4 regions of the Herbaspirillum sp. GW822-FHT03A08 genome follow, and region 1 is predicted to be linked to each of the others. Evidence: predicted binding sites of a transcription regulator. Region 1 holds the regulator's gene; each other region holds the start of a gene.

The links. The regulator sigma-54, encoded in region 1, starts transcription at its own class of promoters, with help from an activator protein. The targets are predictions, from matches to a motif close to TGGCANGNAANCTGCTTT.
Region 2: the regulator sigma-54 is predicted to act here: its motif matches at 4,447-4,464, upstream of hmpA (NO-inducible flavohemoprotein).
Region 3: the regulator sigma-54 is predicted to act here: its motif matches at 3,715-3,732, upstream of AC1RN6_RS14465 (ammonium transporter).
Region 4: the regulator sigma-54 is predicted to act here: its motif matches at 4,362-4,379, upstream of urtA (urea ABC transporter substrate-binding protein).

What each region holds. Positions count from the first base shown of each region.
Region 1 covers NZ_JBXANR010000002.1:750,468-757,978, reverse strand. The annotation lists gene AC1RN6_RS08580 (KdsC family phosphatase) at 1-67, shown strand, start outside; gene lptC (LPS export ABC transporter periplasmic protein LptC) at 64-666, shown strand; gene lptA (lipopolysaccharide transport periplasmic protein LptA) at 714-1,271, shown strand; gene lptB (LPS export ABC transporter ATP-binding protein) at 1,273-2,016, shown strand; gene AC1RN6_RS08560 (RNA polymerase factor sigma-54) at 2,034-3,515, shown strand; gene hpf (ribosome hibernation-promoting factor, HPF/YfiA family) at 3,618-3,971, shown strand; gene grxD (Grx4 family monothiol glutaredoxin) at 4,264-4,575, shown strand; gene AC1RN6_RS08545 (UbiX family flavin prenyltransferase) at 4,529-5,194, shown strand; gene AC1RN6_RS08540 (SDR family oxidoreductase) at 5,410-6,168, opposite strand; gene AC1RN6_RS08535 (hypothetical protein) at 6,302-6,667, opposite strand; gene AC1RN6_RS08530 (hypothetical protein) at 6,837-7,511, shown strand, end outside.
Region 2 covers NZ_JBXANR010000005.1:342,248-349,758, reverse strand. The annotation lists gene AC1RN6_RS17760 (DeoR/GlpR family DNA-binding transcription regulator) at 1-199, shown strand, start outside; gene AC1RN6_RS17755 (nucleoside deaminase) at 216-731, opposite strand; gene AC1RN6_RS17750 (methyl-accepting chemotaxis protein) at 956-2,689, shown strand; gene norR (nitric oxide reductase transcriptional regulator NorR) at 2,804-4,363, opposite strand; gene hmpA (NO-inducible flavohemoprotein) at 4,553-5,734, shown strand; gene AC1RN6_RS17735 (hemerythrin domain-containing protein) at 5,886-6,296, shown strand; gene pdxR (MocR-like pyridoxine biosynthesis transcription factor PdxR) at 6,328-7,511, opposite strand, start outside.
Region 3 covers NZ_JBXANR010000004.1:271,017-278,527, reverse strand. The annotation lists gene AC1RN6_RS14485 (flagellar assembly protein A) at 1-552, opposite strand, end outside; gene AC1RN6_RS14480 (cation diffusion facilitator family transporter) at 696-1,604, shown strand; gene AC1RN6_RS14475 (hypothetical protein) at 1,900-2,340, shown strand; gene AC1RN6_RS14470 (hypothetical protein) at 2,318-2,452, shown strand; gene AC1RN6_RS14465 (ammonium transporter) at 2,464-3,666, opposite strand; gene AC1RN6_RS14460 (alkaline phosphatase D family protein) at 4,051-5,709, shown strand; gene AC1RN6_RS14455 (hypothetical protein) at 5,769-6,368, opposite strand; gene AC1RN6_RS14450 (IclR family transcriptional regulator) at 6,502-7,299, opposite strand; gene AC1RN6_RS14445 (SDR family NAD(P)-dependent oxidoreductase) at 7,431-7,511, opposite strand, start outside.
Region 4 covers NZ_JBXANR010000002.1:8,048-15,558, forward strand. The annotation lists gene urtD (urea ABC transporter ATP-binding protein UrtD) at 1-97, opposite strand, end outside; gene urtC (urea ABC transporter permease subunit UrtC) at 94-1,218, opposite strand; gene urtB (urea ABC transporter permease subunit UrtB) at 1,215-2,831, opposite strand; gene urtA (urea ABC transporter substrate-binding protein) at 3,053-4,306, opposite strand; gene AC1RN6_RS05070 (ferritin-like domain-containing protein) at 4,540-5,379, opposite strand; gene dapA (4-hydroxy-tetrahydrodipicolinate synthase) at 5,608-6,477, opposite strand; gene AC1RN6_RS05080 (HD domain-containing protein) at 6,796-7,449, opposite strand.

The DNA of each region.
Region 1 (7,511 bases):
GCTGTGCGATTTCATCCTGACGGTGCAAGGCCATTACGAGACGGCGCTGGCCGGTTATCTTGCATGAGCAACCACAGCGGCGAACGCGCAGCGCAGCGCATCCGATTGGCCATCATCGTCGCCGTCCTCGCGGCGCTGGCGCTGGCCAGCTTCTGGGTGCTGCAAGTCCTGCGCAGCAACAGCGACGGCGCACTCACGACACGTCCAAGCAGCAAGCCGGACTATTACGTCGAGCAGTTCAGCTACGTCAAAATGTCGGAAACCGGCCAGCCGCGCTACGACATCACCGGCGCCAGGATGGTCCACTTCCCCGCTGACGATTCATTTGAAGTGACGAAGCCTGTCATCACCACCTTGTCGGAAGAGAAAGCGCCGATGACGCTGTACTCGCAACGAGCAAGAATTGAAGACGACAACAGCAAGATTCACATGTACGGCGACGTCAACGGCAACCGCGCAGCCACCGCAAAATCCGAGAACATGCACTTGAAGACCGAATATCTGTTGCTGTTGCCGGATGACGATATTGCAAAAACGGACAAGCCGGTGGAGCTGACCATGGGTGCGTCCATCATGACCGGCACCGGCATGATCGCCAACAATGCAACACAGGAATTCCAGTTACTCCACAATGTCCGCGGCACGTACCAGCCGCGTGTACGCTAGCCACAAGCCAGTCGGCACAACCAAGCGAGATACTTGCGCAGGATGATATGAAAACGAATCTTTTATTGCCTCTGCTGACCCTGCTCCTGATGAGCACAAGCAGCATCGTTCGCGCTGAAAAAGCCGACACCGAGAAGCCGACCCGCATCGAAGCCGAGCAGATGGTGTATGACGACGTCAAACAGGTGAAAACCTTCACCGGCAACGTCATCCTTACTCGCGGCACCTTGCTGATCAAGGCCGGCAAGGTCGTATTGACCACCGACCCGGCCGGCTACGAGTTCGCCATTCTGTACGCGGCGCCCGGCCAGCTCGCCAGCTTCCGCCAGAAACGTGACGGCGGTCCGAACCTGTGGATCGAAGGACAGGCAGAGCGCATCGAATACAGCGAGAAAACCGAAATCTCGAAATTGTTTACACGCGCGCATATGCAGCGCATGGACGGCCCGCGCGTGACGGATGAAGTCAACGGCGAGTTCATCTCCTACGACAGCCGCGCCGAGTTCTATTCGGTCAACAACACCAATACCGGCGAGAGCAAGCCGGGTGGCGGCCGCATCACGGCGATCATCCAGCCGCGCGTCGATCCTCCGAAGGGACAATAAGATGGCGACAAGTTCTCTGGTCGTCCGCGGACTGCAAAAAAGCTATGGTGCGCGCCAGGTCGTGCGCGATGTATCGCTTGAGGTGGAAAGCGGCGAAGTGGTCGGCTTGCTCGGTCCCAACGGCGCCGGCAAGACAACGTCGTTCTACATGATCGTCGGCCTGGTGCCGTCAGACGGCGGTGAAATCGATCTGGACGGCGCCGATATCTCGCGCCTGCCGATTCACCAGCGCGCCTCGATGGGCCTGTCTTATCTGCCGCAAGAAGCATCCGTGTTCCGCAAGCTGACCGTGGAAGACAATATCCGCGCCGTGCTGGAACTGCGCCGGGAAAACGGCAAGCCGCTGAGCCGCGATGAAATCGAAGGCCGTCTCAACAACCTGCTGCACGAATTGCAAATCGAGAAGCTGCGTGAAAGCCAGGCCTTGTCGTTGTCCGGTGGTGAACGCCGCCGCGTTGAAATCGCGCGCGCACTGGCGACCGACCCGCGCTTTGTGCTGCTGGATGAACCGTTCGCCGGTATCGATCCGATTGCAGTGATCGAAATTCAGCGTATCGTGCGCTTTCTCAAGGAACGCGGCATCGGCGTGCTGATCACCGACCACAACGTGCGCGAAACGCTCGGCATCTGCGACCGCGCCTACATCATCAATCAGGGCACCGTGCTGGCCAGCGGCAGCCCTGACGACATCATCGCCAATGAATCCGTACGCCGCGTGTATCTCGGCGAACACTTCCGCATGTAAGGCCACAGGCCGATTCAATGAAACAATCTCTCCAGTTACGCACATCCCAGCATCTGGCATTGACGCCGCAGTTGCAGCAGTCGATCCGTCTGCTGCAATTGTCGACGCTGGAACTGCATCAGGAACTGGAACAAATCCTTTCCGACAATCCGCTGCTGGAACGTCTCGACGACGCGCTCGACAACTCCGTGCGCCTGCTGGCCGACGGCGCCATCAGCTCGACGCCTGCCGAACAGGCCAATCCGGCCGAAAACGTCGTCAGCAGCGCGCCGACCGAAGCGGAGTCGGCCGAACACGCCGACAGTCTCGGCGGCGATGACAACAATGTCAGCGGCGATGCCGAGTGGAGTTTCGACGACGTCGCCCGCACCGGTAAAACGCCCGACGATGAAGACGCGCGCCCGCAACTGGAAGCGCATACCGTCACGCTGCGCGAGCATCTGCTGGAACAGGCGCGCCTGACCGTGCGCATGCTGCGCGACCGCGCGCTGGTCGAACTGATCATCGACGCACTCGACGATCACGGCTACCTGGAAGAGCCGCTGGAAGACATCCTCGCGCGCCTGCCGGAAGAACTTGAGATCGAGCTGGAAGAACTCTCCATTGCGCTCAAGCTGCTGCAAAGTTTCGACCCGGCCGGCGTCGGCGCCCGCAGCGCATCGGAATGCCTGGCGCTGCAGATCAAACGTCTGCCGAAAGTTGCCTTTGTCACACGCCGTCTGGCGCTGACGATAGTCGAGGAGTGTTTACCTTTATTTGCTCAAAGAGATTTCAACAAAATCAAGAAAGCACTCGGCTGCGACGACGAAGACTTGCGAGAAGCACAAGCCGTTATCCGTCAGTGCAATCCGCATCCCGGATCCGCTTTCGCGTCGGAAACTTCCGACTATGTTGTGCCCGATGTGATTGTCAAAGCGACCAAAGACGGCTGGCAGGTTTTGCTCAACCACGACGTCATGCCGCGCCTGCGCGTGAATGCGATGTACGCCAATGCCATGAAGCAAACCAAGGGCGACGGATCGCTCGGTTCGCAGTTGCAGGAAGCCAAGTGGCTCATCAAAAACATGCGGCAACGCTTCGACACAATTTTGCGTGTCGCACAGGCAATTGTTGAACGGCAACGCAACTTTTTTTCTCATGGGGCAGTTGCCATGCGCCCCCTTGTGTTGCGCGAAATAGCTGATACACTAGGTCTACACGAGAGCACTATTTCTCGTGTAACGACTCAGAAGTACATGCTGACACCGCATGGCATGTTTGAGTTGAAATACTTCTTCGGCAGCCACGTCGCAACGGAAACAGGAGGAGAAGCATCCTCCACCGCGATACGGGCTCTCATCAAACAACTGATAGGAGCAGAAGACCCTAAGAACCCACTCTCTGATAGCAAGATTGCAGATATGTTGGCGGAACAGGGCATGGTGGTGGCGCGGCGTACCGTCGCGAAATACCGCGAAGTGCTCAAGATCCCGCCGGTGAATCTCCGCAAATCTCTGTAAGTTTTTCTGTAGTAGCACCTGTTGCTGTGTTCTGGCGTAATGCTCCACAAACAACCGGACAATGCGTAAGAACCTCCAGCAATCTCATGATAGGAGTGCTGTATGAATCTGACCATTAGTGGCCATCACCTCGATTTGACCCCCGCAATCCGCGAATACGTGCAAAGCAAACTGACGCGTATCAAGCGCCATTTTGATCACGTCATCGACATCAGTGTGATCCTCAGCGTCGACAAGCTGACAGAAAAAGAAAAACGCCAGAAAGCAGAAATCAACGTTCACATTAAGGGTAAGGACTTGCATGCCGAAAGCATTGCACATGACCTGTATGCCGCCATCGACATGCTGATCGACAAACTGGACCGCCAGGTCATCAAGCATAAGGACCGTGTACAGAACCATCACTCGATGGCAAAACGCCTGCCGGAAGAACCAGTGCCAGCAGCAGCCTCGTGATATCCAGCTAGCCGGCGGATTGGACCGGCAACAGAAAAAGGGCGCGTCAGCGCCCTTTCTTGTTTTTATATCATTTACATCTTTCTTCCGTTCCCGCCCCTTCAGCCCCTTCACCCTTGTCTTGCCGACAAGACAAGGACAAATAATTTATATATTTTCTTCTTGTTGTCGAAGTTGCCGGAAAGACAGTTTCCCATTCTGCAACACCATTCCTCCAGAATCAGCAGACCTCAACGCGAAGGCTCGCTTTTTCATATAATGTCGGCATTGAGAACTTTTTGAAGGTGTAGTCATGAGCGAAGTGCAATCCTGGATCAAAGAAACCGTCACCCAAAACCCTGTCGTGCTGTTCATGAAGGGTACTGCGCAATTCCCGCAATGCGGCTTTTCCGGCAAAGCGATCCAACTGCTCAAGGCCAGCGGCGCTGAAAACATCGTCACCGTCAATGTGCTGGAGAGCCCGGACGTGCGCCAGGGCATCAAGGAATATTCGAACTGGCCGACCATCCCGCAACTGTATGTCAACGGCGAGTTCGTCGGCGGTTCCGACATCATGAATGAAATGTACGAAGCCGGCGAACTGCAAACCCTGTTCAAGGGCTAAGCGTCTGTCCTCCGCGACGACTGCCGCACCCAAGGCATCGGAACCACAACGCCTGATCGTCGCCATCACCGGCGCGACCGGCGTTGCCTACGGCGTGCGGCTGCTGCGCGTACTGCGCGATTCCGACATCGAAACCCATTTGCTGGTTTCCGAAGCCGGCGCGCTCAATCTGCATCAGGAGCTCGACATGAGCCGCAAGGACGTCGAAGCGCTGGCCGATGTGGTCCATCCGGTGCGCGACGTCGGCGCATCGATCGCCAGCGGCTCGTTCACCTCGACCGGCATGATCGTTGCGCCCTGTTCGATGAAAACGCTGGCCGCCATTGCCAACGGCTTGTCTGACAATCTCATCTCGCGCGCCGCCGATGTCGTCCTGAAAGAGCGTCGCCGCCTGGTGCTGATGGTGCGCGAAACGCCCTTCAATCTCGCCCATCTGCGCAACATGACCAGCGTCACCGAAATGGGCGGCATCATCTTCCCGCCCTTGCCTGGCTTCTATCACCGCCCGCAGTCGATTGATGAAATGATCGATCATACGCTGGGCCGCGTGCTTGACCTGTTTGCCATTCCGCATGCGCTGACGCCGCGCTGGGCCGGGTTGAAAAAACAGCCGACATAAAAAAACGCTGCCTTGAAAGCAGCGTTTTTATTTTCAGCAAACGACTTCAGAACCTGTCTGGATATGTAGCGAGAGGCCATCAGCCGATGGCGGCCGGAGCGGAGCTCAGTTATGTAATCCTCAAAGTTCAGTACATGAGGATTCCGAGCACCGCCCAAGGGTTGCCAATTCGCGGATCACCGCATCGCAGCCTCTCAGCAAGATCTGACAACTTATCAGCCGCGGCCGATAAACGGCATCTTGGTCGCCATCACCGTCATGAACTGCACGTTGGCATCCAGCGGCAGACTATCCATGTAGAGAATCGCCTTCGCCACATGACCCGCATCCATGGTCGGCTCCACCTGCGTCGAACCGTCGGCTTGCAGTGTGCCCTTTTTCATCAGCTCGGTCATGTCGGTCGACGCATTGCCGATATCGATCTGGCCGCAAGCGATGTCGTAGCGGCGGCCGTCGAGCGAAGTCGACTTGGTCAGTCCGGTAATCGCATGCTTGGTTGCCGTATAAGAGACCGAGAACGGACGCGGCGCGTGGGCCGAGATCGAGCCGTTATTGATGATACGGCCGCCGCGCGGCGATTGTTCTTTCATGATCTTGAACGCTTCCTGCGTGCACAAGAACACACCGGTCAGGTTGATATCGACGGCGGATTTCCACTGCTCGTAACTCAGCTCTTCCAGCGACATCGGTGGCGCAAAGATGCCTGCGTTGTTGAACAGCAGATCGAGACGGCCGAATTTTTCTTTCGTCTTCGCGAACAGATTCTTCACCGAAGCAGGATCACTCACGTCGGCAGACACCACCAGCGCATTGGCGCCAAATTCGCCGGCTGCCTTCGCAGTCTCCTGCAACGGTTCCTGACGGCGTCCGGCCAGCACGACGGCATAGCCTTCGCGCAGCAATGCCAGCGAAATCTGTTTGCCGATGCCGGAACCTGCTCCGGTGACCAAGGCGATTCTCTTCGGTGCTGCCATGTGTTTCGCTCCTTATAGTAGATATAGTAGATTCTGCGTGCTTTCTCTGAGCACAGCTTCTTCATCGTTCTGAAAGACCGCTCATCTTCGTGACGCCACGCAAGACCACGATCGGAAAGCCACGATTTGAAAGTCACAATTTGGAAGTCAATATAGCAGCAGTTTCTTCTATGGCTGATGAGATATTTTCAGGTGATTTCAATCCTCTGCACTTTACCTCCATCACCATCCGGAAATCGCGGACCGTCATTCCACCAAAAAACATGTTGCTGCCCGCCAGATCAAGACTCGGAAAGCGCAATACGCCGCCTCCATTTTCTTGATGTGTGCAAAGATTCGCTTTCAAAATACTGACATTTTTTCTACCGGAATTAACACAATGTATCAGTCGTAAATCCTCTGTAATAAATTGTAATTTCATCTTTTTTCGCACCGGTGGCTCACTATATTGATGAAAGATATAGCCAGTGCTGCACGCAAGCATGAGCCAATTTGCCATCCCGCTCGCCTCCGGAAATACAGGCCCTTGGCATCGAATCGTTCGCTTGTCGCGGTGTCTTTGCGTTGCAGCTCAGGCCGTGAATATCGCCTTTCGCCACAAGCCGAACATTGCCATCCAGATGCCTCCAGCCAGGCTTTGAAAATGGTCTTATCGGGAAACCGATGCTATGACTACCGATACTCTCGACGTTTTATATATTCACAGTCCGATAACCTACTCCATCGGACGCCAACTGCTTGCCGACGGCGAAATCCACAATCCACTGGTCATCTGCGGGCGCAAGACGCCCTACAGCGGCCCGCACCTTGAAGTCGCTGATGACGGCATCTGGAATGCCGAACGCGTCCGGGATTTTCTAAAAACCATGCTGGATGCACTTCCGCGCAAACGGCCGATTCAGCTCAACGTCTATTTACCGCATACGGGCTTTCTGCTTGGAAAACTGCTCAAGATGTCGCCCCTCGTACGCCGCATCTTCTACATCGAAGAAGGCGATACCTCGCATGAGTTGCAGTTGACCCAAGACCGGCAAAATCTGGCAATACCGATTGAGAATTACGCGGCCATGTTCAAACGCGATCACTTGCTGGAAAGGCTCGGCATTACCGATGCCATGATGCGCGGAATCAATGAGATGCAAGCGATCTGGTTCGATGGCAATCACCCCAAGTACGGCGGCGCCTACGGCATTTCTCCGACCTCATTTCCGGCACTTCCCAACGTGCGGCAGATACCGATGCCGCTACATGAGGACGTGCCGGACAGAGAGAGTATCTGGGTCTGCATCTTGCCCAACATCGTCAGTCTCGCGTCCAAATACGATAGCAATCAGGACATGCTG
Region 2 (7,511 bases), on a different contig from region 1:
AGAAGCCGCAATCAAGCGCGCCTTCAGCCGTGCTGCGGCGGAAACCGTCGTGCTGGCGTCACCGGACAAGCTGGAAACGACTTCCCCCTTCGAAATCGTACCGCTGGCCGAAGTCGGCCGCATCGTCGTCAACCGCGATACGGCGCCCGAACTGATCGCGCCATATCAGGCGCAAGGCATCGAGATTACGCTGGCTTAAGCCCGCTTGACGGTTTTTAGCGGGACGCCCAAAAGCTGCGCTGCAACTCCACAATCTCATCGACCATATCCGGCATCGGTCCGATCAGCTCGACCGGCTTCTGGCAATGATCAAATACGTAGCGGGAATCCACGCTCATGGTCGGATTCTCTTTATGCGCGCCAGTCACGTCGAGCAACTGACGCTCGGTCATGCCATACACCACCCGTCCGATGTTGGCCCAGTACGCGGTGCCGGCGCACATGCAGCATGGCTCCACCGAAGTGTACAAGGTGCAGCTCCAGAGAAACTCCGGCGAATAGTTCAGCGCCGCCGTGCGCGCCAGCACGGCTTCGGCGTGATTGACGGTATCCACATTGCATTGCTCCATCAGTACCGTCTCCTGATCGGGACCTACCAGGATCGCGCCGAACGGATGGTGGCCGATGCTCACGGCGCGTTTGGCCACCTCGTTCGAGCGATGCAAATGGCGGCGGATCTGATCCTGAGTCGGGCTCAGCCCTTGGGGCGGGAAATCCGATACTTGCTGCATGACATTGTTCCTTTTTTCGTGTCTTTGAATAACGCTTCATTGATGCGAAGCAACTGCCATGCCACCTGCAAAACGATGCGAAATTGCAAGATGCAAATTAGTCAAAAAGATATAAAAAATATTCGCATTTGTTTGAACAAAGTTAATTTATATGCAATTCTACAAACACACATTCCTGCGGGAATGCGATGTGCATCTGCGCTCAACACAGCGAGGAGACAATAATGAAATGGTTTTATAACTTAAAAATCGCTACCAAACTGATCGCGACCTTTTTGTCGATAATCGTGCTTGTCATCTGTCTGGGCATCTTCGCCATTGTTCAGCTGGACAAGGTCAACACGGCTTCCACAGACATCTCGACCAATTGGCTGCCAACCATACGCACGCTGGCCCAACTCAAGTTTACCGCTGCCCGCGTCCGCAGTTTCGAACAACAGCACATCCTCGCATCCGATCCCAAAGAATTCGACGAGATCGAGCAGTCCGTCAACAAACAAATCGAGACCTTGCTTGCCTTGCGCAAGAAATATGAAGGTCAGATGACCGAACCGGCCGAACGGGCGGCTTTCCCGGATGTATCCAGGGCCATCGATATTTTTGTCGGCGAGCATCCGAAGATCATCGCCCTGTCCCGCCAGAACAAGAACGAAGAAGCACGCACCTTGCTCAAGGGTGACTCCACCAAAAACTACCGCCAGATGATCGACATGATCGACAAACTGGTCGAAGTCAACGATCACGGCTCCGAAATTTCCAGCCAGACGGCGGACGAAACCTACGCCAGTTCGCGCATGTGGATCATCGGCATGCTGGCAGTATGTGTCGTCGCAGCACTGGCGCTGGCGATCTGGATCGCCCGTCTGATCTCGCATCCGCTGGGCGAAGCCGTCAAGGTGGCGCGCCAGGTGGCTGATGGCGATCTGACTGCGGATATCCGGCAAGACAGCAACGACGAAACCGGCCAGTTGCTGGGCGCGCTCAAACTGATGAACGACAATCTGCTGCGCATTGTCACCAGCGTACGCAGCGGCACCGACACTATCTCCACCGCCTCGAGCGAAATCGCCACCGGCAACATGGATCTGTCATCGCGCACCGAGCAACAGGCCGGATCGCTGGAAGAAACGGCGTCGGCAATGGAAGAACTGACCTCGACCGTCAAGCAGAACGCCGACAATGCCCGTCAAGCCAATCAGTTGGCCGTCTCGGCCTCGGAAGTGGCAGTCCAGGGCGGCAACGTGGTCGAACAGGTGGTCAACACCATGGGCTCGATCAATGAGTCGTCGCGCAAAATCGTCGACATCATCAGCGTGATTGACGGCATCGCCTTCCAGACCAATATCCTGGCGCTGAATGCCGCTGTCGAAGCTGCACGCGCCGGCGAACAGGGGCGCGGCTTTGCCGTCGTGGCGTCGGAAGTACGCAGTCTGGCGCAGCGCTCTTCCGCCGCGGCCAAGGAAATCAAGACCTTGATCGACGATTCCGTCGCCAAGGTCGACGTCGGCAGCAAGCTGGTGGAACAGGCCGGCACCACCATGGATGAGGTGGTGAGCAGCGTCAAGCGTGTCACCGACATCGTCGGAGAAATCACTGCCGCCAGCCAGGAACAAAGCGTCGGCCTCGATGAAATCAATCGCGCGATTACCCAGATGGATGAAGTGACGCAGCAGAACGCCGCACTGGTGGAAGAAGCCGCCGCAGCAGCACAATCTCTGCAGGAACAGGCCAGCAACCTGTCGCAGACGGTCAGCGTCTTCAAGCTGGATCGCAATGCGATGGTGCAGCCACAAAACCATGCGCATGTCGCCGCAGCAACAAAACGCACCGTCAACATCACGCCGAAACCGGCGCCGTTACCCGCCAAATCTACAGCCCCGGCGGCTTCATCGGCCAGGAAAGTGATTGCAACTACCGCCCCGGCTACTGATGACAGCGGCTCGTGGGAGCAGTTTTAAGTCGAAGAAACCGAAGCTGTCGTCCTGACGAAAGTCGGGACCCAGCGTCGTAAAGACGGTCGTAACGACACGGGGTCCCAGCGTGCGCTGGGACGACGATGACGATTCAGAGCGTTATTTCAGCCCCAACCGTTTTGCCATGCGGTTGAGATTGGCGCGATCAATCCCCAGCTCGCGCGCAGTGGATGCGACATTGCCGCCGTTGCGCGCCAGGCTGGCGCTGATCAGACGGCGCTCGTAGGCGCTGACGGCATCGCGCAGACTGCTGCCGTTTTGCAGGTCCAGCTCAGTCTGGATCTGCTCTTCCTGCTCCGATATCAAGGGCTTGAATTCATTGACCAGATCAAAATCCTCCGCCTCCAGCGTCAGGATGCGCGGGCGTTCCGGATGTTTCGCCAGTGCCTTGAGCGCAGTGCGGGCGATTACGTGTTCCAGCTCGCGCACGTTGCCCGGCCAGCGATAGCCGAGCAGTACTTCCTGCGCATCGGTGGCCAGACGCAGGCTCAGCAAACCCAGCCGGAAACGGTTTTCTTCCAGGAAAAATCCGCTGATCAGCAGAATATCGTGCCCGCGCTCGCGCAACGGCGGCGCCACCAACGGGTAGACGCTCAGCCGATGATAGAAGTCGGAGCGATAGCGGCCCTGGCGCACTTCCTCTTCCAGATTGCGGTTGGTGGCGGCGATCACCCGCACGTCGACCTTGTGCTCTTCGTCCGACCCGACGCGCTGGATCTGGCCGCTTTGCAACACACGCAGCAACTTGGCCTGCACCGCCAGCGACAATTCTCCGACTTCATCGAGAAACAAGGTGCCGCCGTCGGCCAGCTCGAACTTGCCGCGCCGATCACTGACAGCCCCGGAAAACGCGCCGCGCACGTGACCGAATAATTCGCTCTCGACCAGAGTTTCCGGCAACGCGGCGCAGTTGAGGCTGATGATGGGTTTGCGCGCGCGCGGCGAGGCGGCGTGAATGGCGTTGGCGACGAGTTCCTTGCCGACGCCGGTCTCACCGGTGATCAGCACCGTCATGTTGCTCGGCCCGGCCAGGCGGATTTCTTTCATCATTTTCTTGTGCGCCGGACTCTGGCCGATCAGCTCGCGCCGGCTCTGGTTGGCCGCCAGCCGGTAGGCTTCGGCGCGCTGGCGCTCCTGCTCGCTGGTGGTAGCCAGATCGTGGATGCGCTCAGCAACGTTGACCGTCGCCGCCGCCAGACTGGCGAAGGCCTGCAAGGACGCCGTATCGACCGAGTCGAAGCGTCCCGGGCCCAAGGCATCCAGCGTCAGCAAACCCCAGGGCCGTCCATTCATCGTGATCTGGCATCCCATGCAATCGTGCACATGCAATTCGCCTGAATGCGCCTCCACCAATCCGTCATAAGGATCGGGCAGCGACGAATTCGCTGGAAAGCGTGTCGGCGGCACGTTGGATAACAGGATGCGAAAGCGCGGATGCTCGCTTACGCGAAAGCGGCGACCGAGAGTGTCGCTGCTCAAGCCGTTAATCGCCAGCGGGACCAAGACCTCGCCATCGAGCCGCAACAAAGCGGCAGCGTCACAAGGAAACATCATGCGCAAGGTATCGAGCAGGCGACGGTAGCGTTCGCTGTCGTGCATCTCGCGCGACAGGTCGGCCATCAGGGGAATCAGCGCGTCCAGCAAGAGCTTTGGAGTCATTTTTACTCTTTTCGTGTCGATTTGACTCGGGTCAATTTGACTCGTCAAATTTCTAAGCAACTGATTGTAAAGGATTTTTCTTCTGGCATGGAGATTGTATAGAGAACAGGGACGAAATGATTTTTTACAGCGACATTTCGATGTTTTTGCCGGTTTTTCCCGGTTCACCCAGACAAAAAGAGGCTCTTCATGCTATCCGATGCTCACCGTGCCATCGTCAAATCCACCGTTCCTCTGCTGGAAAGCGGCGGCGAAGCGCTGACCACGCATTTCTACAAAATGCTGATGCGCGATTATCCGCAGGTCATCCCCTACTTCAACAAAGCGCATCAGGGCAGCGGCGATCAGCAGCGCGCACTGGCCAACGGCGTGCTGATGTATGCGCGCCACATTGATCAACTGGAACAGCTCGGCGGCCTGGTCAGCACCATCGTCAACAAACACGTCGCCCTGCAGATCCTGCCGGAACATTACCCGATGGTCGGCGACTGCCTGCTGCGCGCGATCCGTGAAGTGCTGGGCGCCGAGATCGCCACCGACCAGGTGATCGAGGCCTGGGGCGCTGCCTATGGACAACTGGCCGACATCCTGATCGGCGCTGAAGAAGGCATTTATACCGCCAAAGAAACCGCCGACGGCGGCTGGCGCGGCGTGCGCAAGTTCGTGGTGGTGCGCCGGGTCGACGAAAGCGACGAAATCACCTCCTTCTACTTCGCGCCGGAAGACGGCAAGGCCATTCTGGCGTTCCAGCCGGGCCAGTATATCGGTCTGCGTGTCGATGTCGACGGCGAAGAAATGCGTCGTCAATACTCCCTGTCGGCCGCGCCCAACGGCAAGATGTACCGCATCAGCGTCAAGCGCGAGCCGAACGGCAAGGTATCGAACTATCTGCACGACCATATGACGGTCGGCAAGACCATCGACCTGATGCCGCCATCCGGCGAATTCACGCTGACCGCCGGCGAGAAGCCGCTGGTGCTGATCAGTGGCGGCGTCGGCATCACACCCATGCTGGCGATGCTGGATGCGGTGCTGCCGACCAGGCGCCCGGTGGTATTCATTCACGCGGCGCGTCACGGCGGCGTACATGCCTTCGGCAAGAAAATTGCGGATCTGGCGCAAGAGCATCCGCAACTGCAGCACTACTTCTGCTACGAGCAGCAACGCGAACAGGACCAGGCGCCACACGCGATCGGCTACCTCGACCGCGACAAGCTGGGCAACTGGCTGCCTGCGTCGATGGATGTGGACGCCTATTTCGTCGGTCCCAAGTCCTTCATGAAAGCCGTCAAGCGCCATCTGAGCGACCTCGGCGTGCCGGCAGCGCAAAGCCGTTACGAGTTCTTCGGCCCGGCGTCATCGCTGGATTGATACTGAAACACTGCGAAAACAAGGTTTAACAGCGTTGTGAGGTTTGCGCCGGATCGGGCGACATCGTGCATGAGCATGGTCCGGCGTTTTTTTCTCTCACCCATTTTTACTTCAGGCCCGATACAGAAAAACAGGGCAAGCGAGCCACCTCATGAACATCGACAAATACAAACATCAGCACGTTGCCATCTTCAACAGCATCCGCAAGCTCAAGGAGCTGTCTCATGAAGGCATCCCCCAGAACGCCGCCGATATCGCCGCGCTGGTGATCAAAATGAGTTCAGTCATCAAGCTGCACTTGTCCATTGAGGACAAATTCCTCTACCCGGCCTTGCAAGAGGCCAATAACCCGCGCCTGGCGATGCTGGGCAAGCAGTATCAGCACGAAATGACGCACATCGCAGAGACGTACGGCGAATTTGCTCGCAAATGGAATGATGCGGGACATCTGATGGCCGATCCGGAAGGTTTCCGGGCCGAGGCGAACCGCGTACTGAAAATCCTGTTCGAACGCATGCAGCGTGAAGATCGCGACTTTTACCCGATGATCGAGGTTGCGTAATCGGTTTAAGCCGTTTGATGCACCCCGCGCGCTACGACGTCAGCTCAGTCAGGATCGTCTTCACCCGTCCCAGCGCCACTTCAATATCGAGCGACTCGATCGCGCCATAGCCGAAGAACAAGGCCGGCTGCGGTGGGGCCTGATAGTAAAACTCGTCCAGCGTGTACAGCGCCACATCCACGCGGCGCGCCAGCCTGACCAGTTGCGTCATGTCGACCTCGGCCGTCATCTCTGCCGCCAGGTGAAAGCCTGCATTGGTCGGCACGGCGCGCATCCAGGGCTTGAGATCGCCGTTGAAAGCGGCCTGAAGCTTCTCGCGCCGGGCGACGTAGATGCCGTGGCAGCGCCGGATGTGCTTCTGGAGATAGCCGTCGTCGATGAATTTGGCCATGGCCCATTGCGTCATGGTCGGCGTATGCCAGTCCGACAGTCCCTTGACGACCGTCATCGCGCGCCGGATTGCCGGAGGCGCAATCACGTAGCCCACCCGCAGCTCCGGATTGATCGTCTTTGAAAAGGTGCCGACGAAGGCCACCAGACCGTCCTGATCCCGGCTTTGCAGGGAGTCCAGCGGACGCCCTTCGTAGCGAAACTCGCTGTCGTAATCGTCTTCAATGACGATTGCTCGCAGTTCGCGCGCGCGTTCCAGCAAGGCATCCCGCCGCGCCTGGCTCATCGGCATGCCGAGCGGGAACTGGTGCGCCGGCGTCACGTAGATCAGGCGCGTGCCATCCGGAATGCGATCAACTTGCATACCTTCGTTGTCGACCGGAATACCGGCCACCGTAGCGCCCTGCGCGGAAAACAGCATGCGCGCCGGCGGATAGCCGGGATCCTCCACCGCCACCATGCTGCCCGGCTCCACCAGCACGCGCGCAATCAGGTCCAGCGCCTGTTGCGCGCCGTTGGTCACGAGCACATCCGCAGCCGTGCATTGCACGCCGCGTGAGAACGACACGTGACGCGCTATCGCTTCCCGCAACGCCGGCAAGCCTTCAGTCTCCGCATAAAAGCCGCTTGAATTGCTGCTCTGGCGCAAACCATACAGGACGCACTGTCGCCATTCTTCCTGCGGAAACTGCCGGCGTACCGGGATGCCTCCCTGAAAATCGTATAGCGAACGGCTTTCCGGCCCGACGTGCCGCATCGACAAGGGGAAAGACTGATTCAGCCAGTGTTCAATCAGATTTCCCGCTGCGAGGTCTCCGCTTTCAA
Region 3 (7,511 bases), on a different contig from region 1:
ATGGCCGAGGTCGGCGTAGCTGACGACGGCGTCTTCATCGACTTCCGCGAGTTCTTCTTCTTTCTCTTCCAGCAGGCTTTCAAAGCGCGCCTGCTGGCCTTCGATCGGCTCATCGCCCTTGGCGATCAGCAGTTTGGCACAGTGGCCCGCGCTGAGCGCGCCGCGCAATTTTTCATGCATGATGCCATGCGTGATGCCGCGTGCACGGATCTCGTTGACCACTTCGACGGCGCGTGCGCGGCCGCCTTGCGGCGGCACCAGCGTCAGATAGGCGCCCATCAGGTCTTCGGAAATTTCAAGCAGGAACTCGCCGTCGCGGCGTTCGCCGATCTTTTGCGAAAAGGCTTCCTTGGCCGTGGCGGCCTTGGCGGCAAAATCGCCCAGCATCGCTTCGTCAATATAGAGCTTGGTAAAGCCGCCGTCAGTGAGTGCCTGTTTCAGAATCACGAGATTTGGGACTTGCACACCCTCAACCGGAGTGAATGCCGCGACCAGTTCTCCGCTGACTCTGTCGAAGTTGAACGACAGCGATTGCGGGCTTGTTTGTTCCATGATATTTCTCGGAAGTCCTTATGCTTAGCTAATCGGCAAGAATTCCGGTTCCTTTAAATGTGATTTTGTTGTGTGGCAAGATCATCCTGTAAATCGCCGTTAAGTACAAGGTTTGTTTAGGACGCTACCGTCGACTTGTCAATATGATAATTGTAGAAAAAAACGATACAACTGCCGCAGAACAACGTTATCAGGCCGGCCGCAAAAGTACGCTGGTCAGCATCGTCGTCAATCTGGTGCTGACCACGCTGCAGATCATTGCCGGCGTGTTCTCCGGCTCGCAGGCGCTGGTCGCCGACGGCGTGCATTCGCTTTCCGACCTGGTGGCGGACTTCGTTGTCCTGTTCGCAGCATGGCAAAGCAGGACGCCTGCCGACGCCGATCACCAATACGGCCATCAACGATTCGAAACGGCGGCGTCGCTGGCGCTGGGAGGCACCTTGCTGGCGGTCGGCATCGGCATGCTGGTATCGTCCTTCTTCAAACTGCAAACGCTCAATGTGCAGGTGGTGCATATGACGGCGCTCTGGGTGGCGCTGGCGACGCTGGTGAGCAAGGAGATCCTGTTTCGCTACATGCTTCGCATCGCCGAACATGTGCGTTCCAGCATGCTGGTCGCCAATGCCTGGCATGCGCGTTCGGATGCAGTGTCGTCGCTGGTGGTGGCGCTGGGGATCGCCGGAAACTTGCTCGGTTTTCCTTTACTCGATCCGATTGCTGCGCTGATCGTCGGGCTGATGATCGTGCGCACCGGCGCGGTGTTTTTCTGGCGCGCACTCAATGACCTGATGGACAAAGCGGTATCGGAAGAAGAGTCGCAGGCCATACGCGAAACGCTGCTGGCAACACCCGGCGTCTTCGGTGTGCATGACCTGCGCACGCGCAAGATGGGCGACATGACCATCGTCGACGTACACCTTGAACTCGACGGCAACCAGACCGTAACTGAAGGCCACGCCATCGCCACATCGGCGCGTCAACGCGTGCTGGAGCAGCATCATGTGCTGGATGTGATGACGCATGTTGATCCGGTGCAGCGAGACGATACGTAACGTAGATTTTCAGCAATGAAAAGTCCGGTTGATGCCGGGCTTTTTTCATGGCGAGATGTTTTTTAATCCGGCTTTGTCAACTTACGTGGCGGCAGGTTTTTGAATGTATTTTCCATGGATAGATTTGCTGAATATCTGGCGTTGACAAGCGTAAAGATTCTTGAGGCGCTGACGATAAACTGACAAGCCTGTGCGATAGGTTTTTCCTGAAAAGCGACGGGCTTAATCCGCATCCCGGCGGGCCTTCCGACATGGCTCTGCATCTCCGCTACGTTGCCGCACCCAGGAAAATAAAATGATCTCTGGACTCCCTGCCAGCCAGGCGCCGCTGAAGGATACGTCTTATTCTTCACCGAAGATTGCAGCGCAATCGGATACGCCGATAACTGTCGTGTCGACTCAGGACATCGACACCATTGTGCAGATTTCGCCGCAGGCACAACAGCTGGCGCAGCTTGATGCTGCCGCTGCGGCACTGAACAATCAGAAAGAATGGAAGCAGCAAAAAAAGCCCAAGACGCTGCTCGATTACATTGAAGAACTGGAGGTGCGCGGACGTGGCCCGCGCGCAGAGGAGGCCGAGCGCAGACGGCAGCAGCTCGGTAACTGGATGCCGATGATCGCCGTCGAGCATCCGCAGCAGAGTCCGCAACCACCGTCGGATCCGGCGTTCCGGAACGCCTTGTACCGGGTACAGCATCAGGACGTTCCGATTGTGCACCCGGGAGGGACATGAACCACCGGCGCAGGTCGATGCACGCTTTCGCGACAGCAACGCCAATCCGGATTTGTCCAAGATGCTGGGCGCGGTGTTCAGCGAGCAGATCAAGGACAAGTCAGCGGGCTGAAGAGGCGGCGACTACCAGCTGGTCTCCCGCTCCGCCGTCGACGAAATCTTGTGAATTGACAAATCCGCACCCTCAAATTCCTGTTCCGCATCGAGGCGGATGCCGATGGCTTTCTTGAGCAGGCCGTAGACGATCCAGCCGCCGAGAGAAGCAATGGCAATTCCCAGCACGGTGCCGCACAGCTGCGCCATGAAGGACACGCCGCCGATGCCGCCCAGTGATTTCATGCCGAAGATGCCGGCTGCCAGGCCGCCCCATGCGCCGCACAGGCCGTGCAGCGGCCAGACGCCGAGCACGTCGTCGATCTTCCATTTGTTTTGCGTGCGCGTGAACATCCAGACGAAGATGGCGCCGGCGATGCCGCCGGTGACCAGCGCGCCGAGCGGGTGCATCAGATCGGAGCCTGCGCACACCGCGACCAGTCCCGCCAGCGGACCGTTATAGACGAAGCCGGGGTCGTTCTTGCCCATGATCAGCGCGACCAGGGTGCCGCCGGCCATGGCCATGAGGGAGTTGAGCGCGACCAGGCCGTTCATCTTGTCGAGGGTTTGCGCGCTCATGACATTGAAGCCGAACCAGCCGACCGTGAGGATCCAGGCGCCCAGCGCGAGGAAAGGGATGTTCGATGGCGGATGCGCAGCGACCGCGCCTTCCTTGGTGTAGCGTCCGCGTCGCGCGCCCAGCAACAATACCGCAGGCAGGGCGATCCAGCCGCCGACCGCATGGACCACGATGGAGCCGGCGAAGTCGTGGAACTCGGCGCCGAAGACGTTCTTGATCCATGCCTGCACGCCGAAGTGCTGGTTCCAGGCGATGCCCTCGAAGAAGGGATACACCAGGCCGACCAGCACTGCCGTGGCGATCAGTTGCGGGTGGAATTTGGAGCGCTCGGCGATGCCGCCGGAAATGATGGCGGGAATCGCGGCAGCGAAGGTCAGCAGGAAGAAGAACTTGACCAGTTCAAAACCGCTGCGAGCGGCCAGCGTCTCGGCGCCGCTGAAGAAACTGACGCCGTAGGCGACGTAGTAGCCGACGAAAAAGTAGGCGATGGTCGATACCGCAAAATCGGCGAGGATCTTGACCAGCGCATTGACCTGGTTTTTGCGGCGTACCGTTCCTAGCTCTAAGAAGGCAAAGCCGGCATGCATCGCCAGGATCATGATTGCGCCGAGCAAAATGAAGAGCGCATCGGCACCATTTTTGTGATCGTCCACAGAAAAATCTCCCAATAATTGTGCAAAAAAGTTTAAAAAGCACCTAATAAAGCAAAATTCATTCCATTTCGGTGCAAATTTTTAAATAACTGAATTTAAAGGACATTTTTTTGTGACTTTTGTTGATGCAGGAAAACCGCACGCAAACCGTGCGAAATGATGCGTCCGCATGGTGCGCCATAAAAGACGAGCTGTTTGCGCAAAATCGAGGGTGTCGTTTGTCTGGAGGGCAGAGAATGGAAGTAATTCAGGGTTTTATTCAGGAAACATCGAAAATTCAAAGACGAGTGCGCGCAGCGCTGTAGCGATCGGCATCTGTTCATGGAACGGTCATATTGCATTGCTACATTGCAATTTTTCGTGTGTGCAGCCAAGGAGTCCGCCATGTCCGATGATCAATCCTCTTCACCTTCCAGCTCCGGCTGTAACGATAGTCATGACAGCCGCGACGGCAATGGCCGCCGCGACTTTCTGCGCGACGCCGCGCTCGGTACCGGCGCGTTGCTGGCCGCCGGTACGCTCACTCCCGCGTTCGCGCAGCAAGCACCCGCCATCGTGACGTCCGAGCGTTTGCGTCCGCAAGTCGACAGCGGCGCCATGAGCGGTGACATCACACGCGATGCGGCGATGCTATGGAGCCGCACCGACCGCGCGGCACGCATGGTGGTGGACTATTCGGTCAACGAGAATTTCAAGAATGCGATTACCGTCGCCGGACCAGCGGCGCTGGCACGTAACGATTACACCGCGCGCGTGGACTTGCGCGGCTTGCCGGTATCGCAGCGTTTGTTCTATCGCGTGCGCTTTCAGGACTTGCAGCACGAGTCGGCATGGAGTGCACCGGTGACCGGTAGCCTGATCATTCCCGGCGGTAGCGAGCGCGACATCAGTTTTGCGTTTTCCGGCGACGAAGCCGGGCAGGGATGGGGCATTAACGAAGCCTGGGGCGGTTACCGCGTGTATGAAACCATGCGCCGCTTCAAGCCGGATTTCTTCATCCACTCGGGCGATCAGATATACGCCGACGGCCCGATCCAGGCCGAGGTGACGCTGGACGACGGCAGCATCTGGCGCAATCTGGTGACGCCTGCCAAATCCAAAGTGGCGCAGACGCTGGATGACTATCGCGGCAACTTCGCCTACAACCTGATGGACGCCAACAAGAAACGCTTCATGGCGGAAGTGCCTTTCCTCGTGCAGTGGGACGATCACGAAGTACGCAACAACTGGTATCCCGGCCAGGTGATCGGCGAGGCGGAGAAGCGCTATCAGGAACGTGAGCTGAACGTGCTGAAACAGCGCGCGCGGCAGGCGATGTTCGAGTACAACCCATTCCGCATCGACGTCGCCGATCCGGAGCGCATTTATCGTTCGTTTAACTATGGTCCGCTGCTGGAAGTGTTCATGCTCGATGAACGCAGCTACCGCGGCGCCAATTCTCCGAACCGCCAATTGGTGCCAGGGCAGGATGCTGCCTTTCTCGGTGCGGCGCAGATGCGCTGGATCAAGCAGGCATTATTGCGGTCGCGCTCGACCTGGAAGGTGGTCGCCAGCGACATGCCGATTTCAATCGTCGTGCCGGATCTGAATCCGGATGTGCCGCAAGGCACTTTCGAGGCATGGGCCAATGCCGACAACGGTAAACCGTCCGGACGTGAGCTGGAAGTTGCCGAGCTGCTGCGCTTCATCAAGCGTCACAACATCAAGAACGTGGTATGGGTGACGGCGGACGTGCACTATGCGTCGGCGACTTATTACATGCCGGAGAAGGCGCAGTTCACCGACTTCAAACCGTTCTGGGAATTTGTCGGCGGACCGCTGCATGCCGGCACCTTCGGACCCGGCGAGATCGACCGGACATTCGGTCCGGACGTGCGCTATGTGAGCATCCCGGCCGACATGAAACAGAATCGCTCGCCGGCCGACTTGTATCAGTTTTTTGGTATCGGCAAGATCGATGCGAAGACCAGAGTGATGACGGTATCCCTGCATAACGTCGACGGCAAGAATCTGTTCACCGTCGAATTGCCGCCCGAAGTGTGAGCGCAAAGGCCTCCGGTGCATCTGCCGGAGGTGTCTGCATCGCGTGGCATGGGATCCGATCAGAATTGCGATCCGCCGCCACCCGTGCCGCCCATGCCACCCATCCCGCCCGAACCTCCCATGCCGGCGCCGCCGCTGCGCTTGCCTCCCATACGGCCACCTCCGCCCTCACTCTTTGCCGACGCGCCGCCGCCATGTTCGGCCACACGCTGTAAGCGGTCGGCGATGAATGATTGAACCGCCTGCCGTTGCGTATCGTCCAGCGCATCGGCAACGGTCAGCCATAGTTCGCGCAGTTGGCGGCTGTCTGCTTCCGAGAGCGCTGACTCCTGATCGACGGCGCGTCCGAGATCACGCAGTTCAAAACCGGGGTTGTTCATGTTGCGCGCGGTTTCTGCCTGCAGACGATCGCGCCGTAATTGACGTTGCCGCACAATGGCCAGCGTCTTTTGCTCGGTCTGGCGCCACAGGGTTTGCTGGTTGGGGTTGAGATTCAGTTCGGGTTTGAGCTGTTGTACTGTAGCGATGATGTCTTCCGGGAACAGATCCATGAGTTGCGTGGCATGTGCCGGCAGCGCCAGACATGCCGACAGGCTGAGCGTGGCCATGGCGATGCGCAGACAGCATGCAAAACGGGAAGGGAAAACGAGATGTTTCATGGCTTGCTTTCGTCGAACGGAAAGCAGGATTTAAACAGTTCCCCGGTGCAGCATGCGCGAGGGAAGCAATTGGTAACACTTCGTTAAGCTGTGTAAATAAGAGGAGCCGCCGGCATCGGCAACTCGTGGGTGTTCAGCGCGGGCCGGCCAGTTTCAGCGAGATGGATTTGCAGGTCGCGAGCAGAGGATCGATGTAGGTGGCGAGCAGATTTTCATGCTTGCGGAAAACCGGGATGCTGATGCTGATGCAGGCGACCGGTGCACCGTCGCTGCCGCGGATGGCGGCGCCGAGGCAAAAGATTTGCGCTTCGTTCTCTTCGCGGTCTTCAGCGTAGCCGCGCTGCTCGGTCATGGCGATTTCTGCACGCAAGGCTTCCGGATCGGTGATGGTGTGCTCGGTGAATTTCTGCATCTTGACGGCGCGCAGCAGGCTGCGGCGTTGTTCTTCACCCAGCGCGGCGAGGTAGGCTTTGCCGACTGAACTGGAATACAGCGTCACGCGTGTGCCGACGCGTGAGGTCATGCGCACGGCTTGCGGGCTTTCCAGCTTTTCGATGTAGACCATGCCGTTGTCGCTGGGCACGGCCAGATGGACGGTTTCGCGCGTGGTGTCGCGCAGCGTGTGCAGGGCGTCGATCGCGGCTGTGCGGATGTCGGATTTGGCCCACGATTTGCTGGCCAGATTGATCAGGCGTGGACCGAGTTCAAAATTCTTTGTACGCGGATTTTCCACCACCATGCCTTCGGCCATCAGCGCGGCGAGGATGCGATAGACGGTAGGGCGCGGATAACCGCTCTGCGCGCTCAACTGGGCAATCGACAAGGGCGCTTCCTGATCGGCGATCAGTTGCAGAACGGCCATGAATTTGGAGAACGCAGCGGTACCGGCGATCTTTGGATTCTCTTCGGCAGAGGTGTCGGGAGTCGGCATAGTTTCAGGCGGTCGGGCGCAAAGGGCGGGAAGGCGGAGGACTGCAGAGGCGCATTATAGCCGAGGGATTTTCCGGCGCCGCCAATCTGGACGGCGCCGGAAAAAGGCAGATCAGGTACTGCGGAAAAACACTACGACACCAGATAGCCGCCGTCGACCGGCACCACGGCGCCGGTCATGAAGGACGCTGCCGGTGTGCACAGGAAGGCAGC
Region 4 (7,511 bases), 740 kb from region 1:
CTTCCGGTTTGATGCGGGCGTAGGATGTGCCGTGGTCGGCGTGCTGGCCGTTATCGACGCTGTCTTGCGGCGCGGCGCGATTGTACATTTCGCTCATGCGGCCTCCTTGGATGGATCTGATTTTTCTTGCTTCTTCAGTTTCTTGATCAGTCCCAGAATGCCTTGCGGCAGGAACAGCGTTACGAGGATAAAGATCAGACCCAGCGCATACAGCCACAGATCCGGGAAGGCGGCAGTGAACCAGCTCTTGAGGCCGTTGACGGTGAACGCGCCGATGATCGGGCCGAGCAGCGAACCGCGTCCGCCGACGGCCGCCCAGATCACCATTTCAATCGAGTTGGCCGGCGACATTTCCGACGGGTTGATGATGCCGACCTGCGGTACATACAGCGCACCGGCAATCCCGCACAACACCGCCGACAAAGTCCATACGAACAGCTTGAACCACAGCGGGTTGTAGCCGATGAACATCAGCCGCGATTCGGAATCGCGCACGCCCTGCAGCACGCGGCCCAGTTTAGAGGTCACGATGGCGCGGCACAGCAGCAGCGAGCCGAGCAGGAAGGCCAGCGTCACCAGATACAGCACCGCCTTGGTCGACGGCGCCGTGATGGTGAAGCCGAGGATACGCTTGAAGTCGGTGAAGCCGTTGTTGCCGCCGAAACCGGTATCGTTGCGGAAGAACAGCAGCATGAAGGCGAAGGTCATCGCCTGCGTGATGATCGAGAAGTACACGCCCTTGATGCGCGAACGGAAAGCAAAGTAACCGAACACGAAGGCCAGCACGCCCGGCACCAGCACCACCAGCAGCATGGCGAACCAGAAATGCTCTGTCATCCACCAGTACCAGGGATAAGCCTTCCAGTTGAGGAACACCATGAAGTCCGGCAAGTCGCTTTGATACACGCCATCGTGGCCGATGGCGCGCATCAGGTACATGCCATGCGCATAGCCGCCCAGCGCGAAGAATACGCCGTGGCCGAGCGACAGGATACCGGTGTAGCCCCACACCAGATCCAGCGCCAGCGCCGCCATCGCGTAGCACATGAACTTGCCGATCAGCGCGATGGTATAGCTGGAGATGGACAGCGGATGGCCAGCCGGAAAGATCAGGTTGAGAATCGGCAGCAGACCCAGGATCACGGTAAAGACCACGATGGCAATCCATGCCGGACGCGAAAACAGCGAAGGTTTCAAAGGTAGATTCAGGGTACTCATTCCACGCTCCTGCCTTTCAGTGCAAACAGGCCTTGCGGGCGCTTTTGGATAAACACGATGATGAACACGAGGATGGCGATCTTGGCCAGCACGGCGCCGGCGACCGGTTCCAGGAACTTGTTCACTTCGCCCAGGCCGAACGCGGCGATCACGGTGCCCGCCAGTTGGCCGACGCCGCCCAGCACCACCACCATGAAGGAGTCGACGATATAACCCTGGCCCAGATCGGGGCCGACATTGCCGAGCTGCGACAAGGCCACGCCGCCGAGACCCGCGATGCCGCAGCCGAGGCCGAAGGTCATCATGTCGATCTTGCCGGTCGAGACGCCCACACAATCGGCCATGCGACGGTTCTGTGTCACGGCGCGTACGAACAGGCCCAGACGTGTTTTATTCAGGATCAGCCACACTGCAAACACCACAAACAGCGCGAAGAAAATAATCACGATCCGGTTGTACGACAGCACCAGCGAACCCAGCACCGTGATGCCGCCCGACATCCAGCTCGGGTTGGCGACTTCGACATTCTGCGCGCCGAAGATCGAGCGCACGCCCTGCATCAGCATCAGGCTGATGCCCCAGGTGCACAGCAGGGTTTCCAGCGGACGACCGTAGAGCCAGCGGATCACCAGGCGTTCGAGCGCGATGCCCACTGCCGCAGCAACGATGAAGGCAGCCGGCAGCGCAACAACAAGATAAGCGTCGATCGCACCGGGGAAGAATTTGCGGAACACCAGTTGGCACACGTAAGTCGTGTAGGCGCCGATCATCAGCAGTTCGCCGTGCGCCATGTTGATGATGCCCATCAGGCCGAAGGTGATCGCCAGGCCCAGCGCTGCCAGCAACAGTACGCTGCCCAGCGAGACGCCGTAGAACAGTTTGCCGACGAATTCGGTGATGGACAGGTGGCGGTCCAGCGCCGACAGCGTGCGGACCGCTTCAATGCGCACGCCCTCGTCGGTTTCGACATAGCTGCCGTCAGGATTTTTGGCCAGCATTTGTTCCAGCACCGGTTTCAGATTGGCGTTGGTGGTCTCGGCCAGCGCTTTGACGGCGGCCTTGCGTGCCACCGCGTCAGGCGCATGCAGGTTGGCGGTGGCGACCACTTGCTTCAACACTTCCTGAATCTGCGGATCTTTTTCCGCGGCCAGTGCTTTGCTGATCAGTGGTGTCTGTGCGGCGTCGGCGGTCTTCAGCAGTTCTGTCGCTGCGGTCAAACGTGCGGCGCGGTCCGGCGAGAACAGCTTGAGGCCGGACAGGGCGCCTTCGACCACACCGCGCAGACGGTTGTTGACGGTAATGCCTTCGGCGTCGTCGGGCGCAGGTCCGGTCTTGTCGGTGGCGGGATTAAATGCCTCGGTGTCTTCAATGATCAGCACGTCGCCGGCAGGCGTGGCGTACAGCGCATCGCTGTTGATGGCGTTGAGGATTTTCTGGGCGTCGGCATTGGCCAGCGCAGCAATCTGGGTGACGGCGGCAATCCGCGCGTCAGGGTCGTCGCCGGCCAGCGGCTTGAGCAGCGCCGGATCGATCGCGGCATGCGCGCTGATCGCCTGGGTGCACAGCCAGCCTGTGAGCAAGGCGGACGCAATGATCTTGGGGAGAAGTCTCATGGTTCTTTTCGGTGGCACTGCAAGACGGAAAGAAAGTCGGTCTTACGACGCTTATCTGAGATTCATGCACGCACTTCCAGGAGAAATTTCACTGAGAAATTTCAAGTAAAGAATGCGGCCTTGATTGCACCGGACGGGATGTCGGACGTCCGGTGCAAGGACTTGCAAACCGCTGCATGGAACATGCAGCGGGGACTACTCAAACGTTGCAAGCTGCTGCATTACATCTTTTGCTTGCTTTCGTTGCCCGGGATGTATGGGCTCCATGGCTGTGCACGGATCGTAGTCTTGGTCTTGTTGACCACGTTGAACTGACCGTCGGCCTTGATTTCGCCGATCATCACTGGTTTGTGCAGGTGATGGTTGGTCTTGTCCATTTCCAGCGTGTAGCCGGACGGCGCCTTGAAGGTCTGGCCGCCCATCGCTGCGATCACCTTGTCGGTGTCGGTGGTCTTGGCTTTTTCAACTGCTTGCTTCCACATGTAGATACCGACGTAAGTCGCTTCCATCGGATCGTTGGTCACGACTGTGTCGGCGTTCGGCAGACCCTTGGCCTTGGCGTAAGCTTTCCACTTCTTGATGAAGGCGGTGTTGACCGGATTCTTCACGGATTCGAAGTAGTTCCAGGCAGCCAGGTGGCCGACCAGCGGCTTGGTGTCGACGCCGCGCAATTCTTCTTCACCCACCGAGAACGCCACGACAGGCACGTCGGTCGCCTTCAGGCCGGCATTGCCGAGTTCTTTGTAGAACGGCACGTTGGAGTCGCCGTTGATGGTCGAGATCACCGCTGTCTTGCCGCCTGCTGCAAACTTCTTGATGTTGGCGACGATGGTTTGATAATCGGAGTGGCCGAACGGTGTATAGACTTCGTCGATGTCGGAATCCTTCACGCCCTTGCTATGCAGGAAGGCGCGCAGAATCTTGTTGGTGGTGCGTGGGTACACATAGTCGGTGCCCAGCAGGACGAAACGCTTGGCGCCGCCGCCTTCTTTCGACATCAGGTATTCAGTCGCAGGGATCGCTTGCTGGTTAGGTGCTGCGCCGGTGTAGAACACATTCTTTTCCAGCTCTTCGCCTTCATACTGAACCGGGTAGAACAGCAGGCTGTTCAATTCCTTGAAGACCGGCAGAACCGATTTGCGCGAGACCGAAGTCCAGCAGCCGAACACGACGGAAACCTTGTCTTGCGAGATCAGCTGGCGCGCTTTTTCAGCGAACAGTGGCCAGTTGGATGCAGGGTCAACGATCACAGGCTCAAGCTTCTTGCCCATGACGCCGCCATTGGCGTTGATTTCATCGATTGTCATCAGCGCTACATCTTTGAGCGATGTTTCGGAGATGGCCATGGTGCCCGAGAGCGAGTGCAGGATGCCGACCTTGATGGTGTCCGCGGCGAACGCGGCTGGGAGCCAGGAGGATGCTGCAAGTGCGAACGCGCCGAGTGCTGTTGCTTTTAGGATAGTGCGACGTGACATGAAGTGCTCCTACAGTTAGAAGAATCAATGAGAGTTTGTTGACTGCCTTTCTGCTTTAGCAGATTGCGTGCCAATGACAATTCGTCAATCTCTCTCGATTTTTCCGGCTTTGCAGAAGCGAGCGCGCGCTATCGCACCATTTTAGTGATGGTAAAAATGGTGGCGGTGCGGCGAATCCCGATTTGCCCCAAACAGGAGCAATTTGGTGCAAATCAGTGAAGGGGTGATTGTTTTTAGCGCAAAAATACGTGCTGCATCAGTTGCTGGATCGGATATTGCACCCAGCTCTGCACCCGCGGCGACAGCTCCAGCGGACGCATGATCATCTTCAGCGTCATCTCCGGCGTCAAATTGGTGCGCACGGTAGCGCTCATGCGCGCGCTCAGTTCCTTTAAATAGGCAACGTCGCCGGCCCGCGCCGGATCGTGGAATTTCAGTACATGGCGGATCGCGCAGTCGGCATCTTCATTGCGCATTTCCAGCGTGCGTCGGCTCAGGGTGCCGAGCACGCGCGAGCGGCCGATGCCTTCGCGTTTGCGATATTCGCGGAAATAGCGGTAAAAATGCTTGTAGTGATTGACCTCGTCGTTCGAGATTCGCGAGGCCAGATCGCGTAGCACCGGTTCCTTTACGCTGCGCGACAGTGCCCGGTAATACGTCGCGGTGCCGGTCTCGACCACGCAGCGCGCCGCCATTTCCAGCGCCTTGGTCGGTTCCAGCAGTTCGACCTTGCAGTAGGTCGCGTACTCCTTGAGGAAACTGTCGTAAGCGCGTTGCCAGGGAAATTCAGGCCAGACATGCTCGACATACGCCCGCAGCGCCCGGCCATGCTGCAGCTCTTCCACCTCCCACTGTTCGCGCAGCCAGGCCGCGACTTCGGCGTTGTCGCTGAAGAAATCCAGCAGGTTATCGGTATACAGATCGGAGCCGCTTTCGACGAAGGAGGCGCAGGCCACCAGATAGAACGTGTTTTCGTCGCTACGTACACGCCGCAGATCGATGCGGGAAAAATCCAGGTCGGCGATGCTCCAGTGCGGCTGGTGCCGATCTTGTTGCTGTTCCTGACTTGCCACGATACCTCCTCGACAATGCTGACATGGAAATAAGACGAGGAGAAAACTGCTTGGTTCGCAAAGAAACATTAGCCTTTTGTAACAAAGGCGGATTTATCGTGCGTCATATTTCCAATCAGGCAATACCGACAGTAGGTCGGAACGCGAGCGATGACGGCTGCCTCGTTTTCAGCAAGCCGCCGTTTCGCCCGCTCCCTGTCTGCGGTTTTTCAGTTTGTCGCCCGGCGCTTACAGGCAACCAAGCCGCAGCAATTCGCGTTGCAGTTTTTCTTGCAACGCCGTAGAACCGGGCTGCATCGGCGCGCGCAATTCGTCGCGCACCATGCCCATCAATGCGAGCGCGGTCTTGATCGGCGCAGGATTGGGTTCGGCAAACAGCAGACGAATCAGCGGCAGCAAATCGTAGAAGACGGCACGAGCCTCCTCGATGCGTTGCGCGCGCACCAGCTGCGCCACGCGTACAAACAGGTCCGGACGCAGATGTGCCGCCGCCGTGATGGCGCCGCTGCCGCCCAGGCAGAGCGTGGTGAAGATCTGCTCATCTTCGCCGGCCAAGATGCGCAAGCCGCCATGCGCGATCAGGTCCATCGTCGCACCCAGGCTGCCGCCGCAATCCTTGACGGCGACAATGCGCTCATGCGCGGCGAGCGCAAGTATCGTGGCGCTGTCGATGTTGATGCCGGTGCGATAAGGGATGTTGTAGACGATCACGGGCACGGTGGCGGCGTCCGCCATGGCGAGATAGAAAGCGCGCAGGCCTTCCTGCGAGGGACGAATGTAATACGGCGCCGGGATCAGCAGACCGGCAATCCGGCGCTGCTGGATTTTCTGCATCTTTTCCAGCATGCCCGCCTGGCGGTTGCCGGCCAGCCCCATTACTACCGGGCAGTCGGGCACGGCGGCGATGATGGCGTCCAGTACCGCCAGTTGTTCATCGTCGTCCAGCGCGGCGGCTTCGGCCGTCGAGCCGCAGGCCACCAGTCCGGACACCCCGGCGTCAACCATGCTGCGAGCCAGCGCCTGCAAGGCAGGAAAATCGATGCGACCGTCGTGAAACGGCGTGATCAGAGGGATCCAGATTCCGTCGAAAGAAGTCATTGCTGCTCTCCATTGAAGTACTGCATTACAGACCGTCGAATGTCTGTCGGCAGGTGCAAGGAAGAGGTAGCGAGGGGAACGTGTCCGGTCTGCGTTTGCCATCCTGTCAGCCCACCTGACAGGACAGCGCGCCCCGGTCAGATGAGCGACTGTTTTTTTTGTTTACCGGCGGCCGTACGCACGCGCGTCTGCGCAGCCGCGACATACAGGCTGAGCGACAACAGGCAGGACAGAGTGACCAGGGCAGCGGTAAACATGAAGATCAATACGTGATGTAAAACGATGGATCGATTCTAGCAGCATTCCGGCGAAACGTTTTCAGACCGCGGCACCTTGCCATTCCGCGATAAAGGTTGTGCGGAAATCGCGCAGCCATTGCATGCGCTCTTCGCCGAGGCGGCGACCAGCCAGTGTTTGCATGGAAGCCGGCAGCGTCTCCAGTTTGCAGGCGATGTGGTCTAGTGCATAGCGTTTGTCGTCGAGTGTGCGTTGCGATCCTTGCACATCGTCGGGATGGGCGAGCTGGCTGCCCATGCGGCCGGCGGTATAGAACAAGCGCGCCAGGCCGACTGCGCCGAGCGCATCCAGCCGGTCGGCGTCCTGCACGATCTTCGCCTCGATCGTCTCCGGTGGAATACCGGCGGAAAAGCTGTGCGCTTCGATGGCGTGCGTGACGCCTGCCAGTTTATCCGCAGGGAAATGCATCGCCTCCAGATGGCGGCAGGCCAGTTGTGCCGCCTGCTTTGACGCCGTGTGTCGTTGCGGATCGTTCTTCGGCAGATTCACCAGATCGTGTAAATAGCATGCGGCTTGCACGATCAGCGCATCAGCTTCGGGATGTGTGCGCAGCAAGGTCTGGGCTGTGTGCCACACGCGATGCAAATGATTGATGTCGTGTGCGCCATCGTTGCCGGCAAGTTTGCCGGCCAAAGCGACAAATTGCGCTTGCCAGCCATGCAGAGGGAGATTCATGAACAAGGATTTCGGAATGGCGGAGGAAAAACAGGATGATAGCGGAAGCGCAGCGGCCGGAC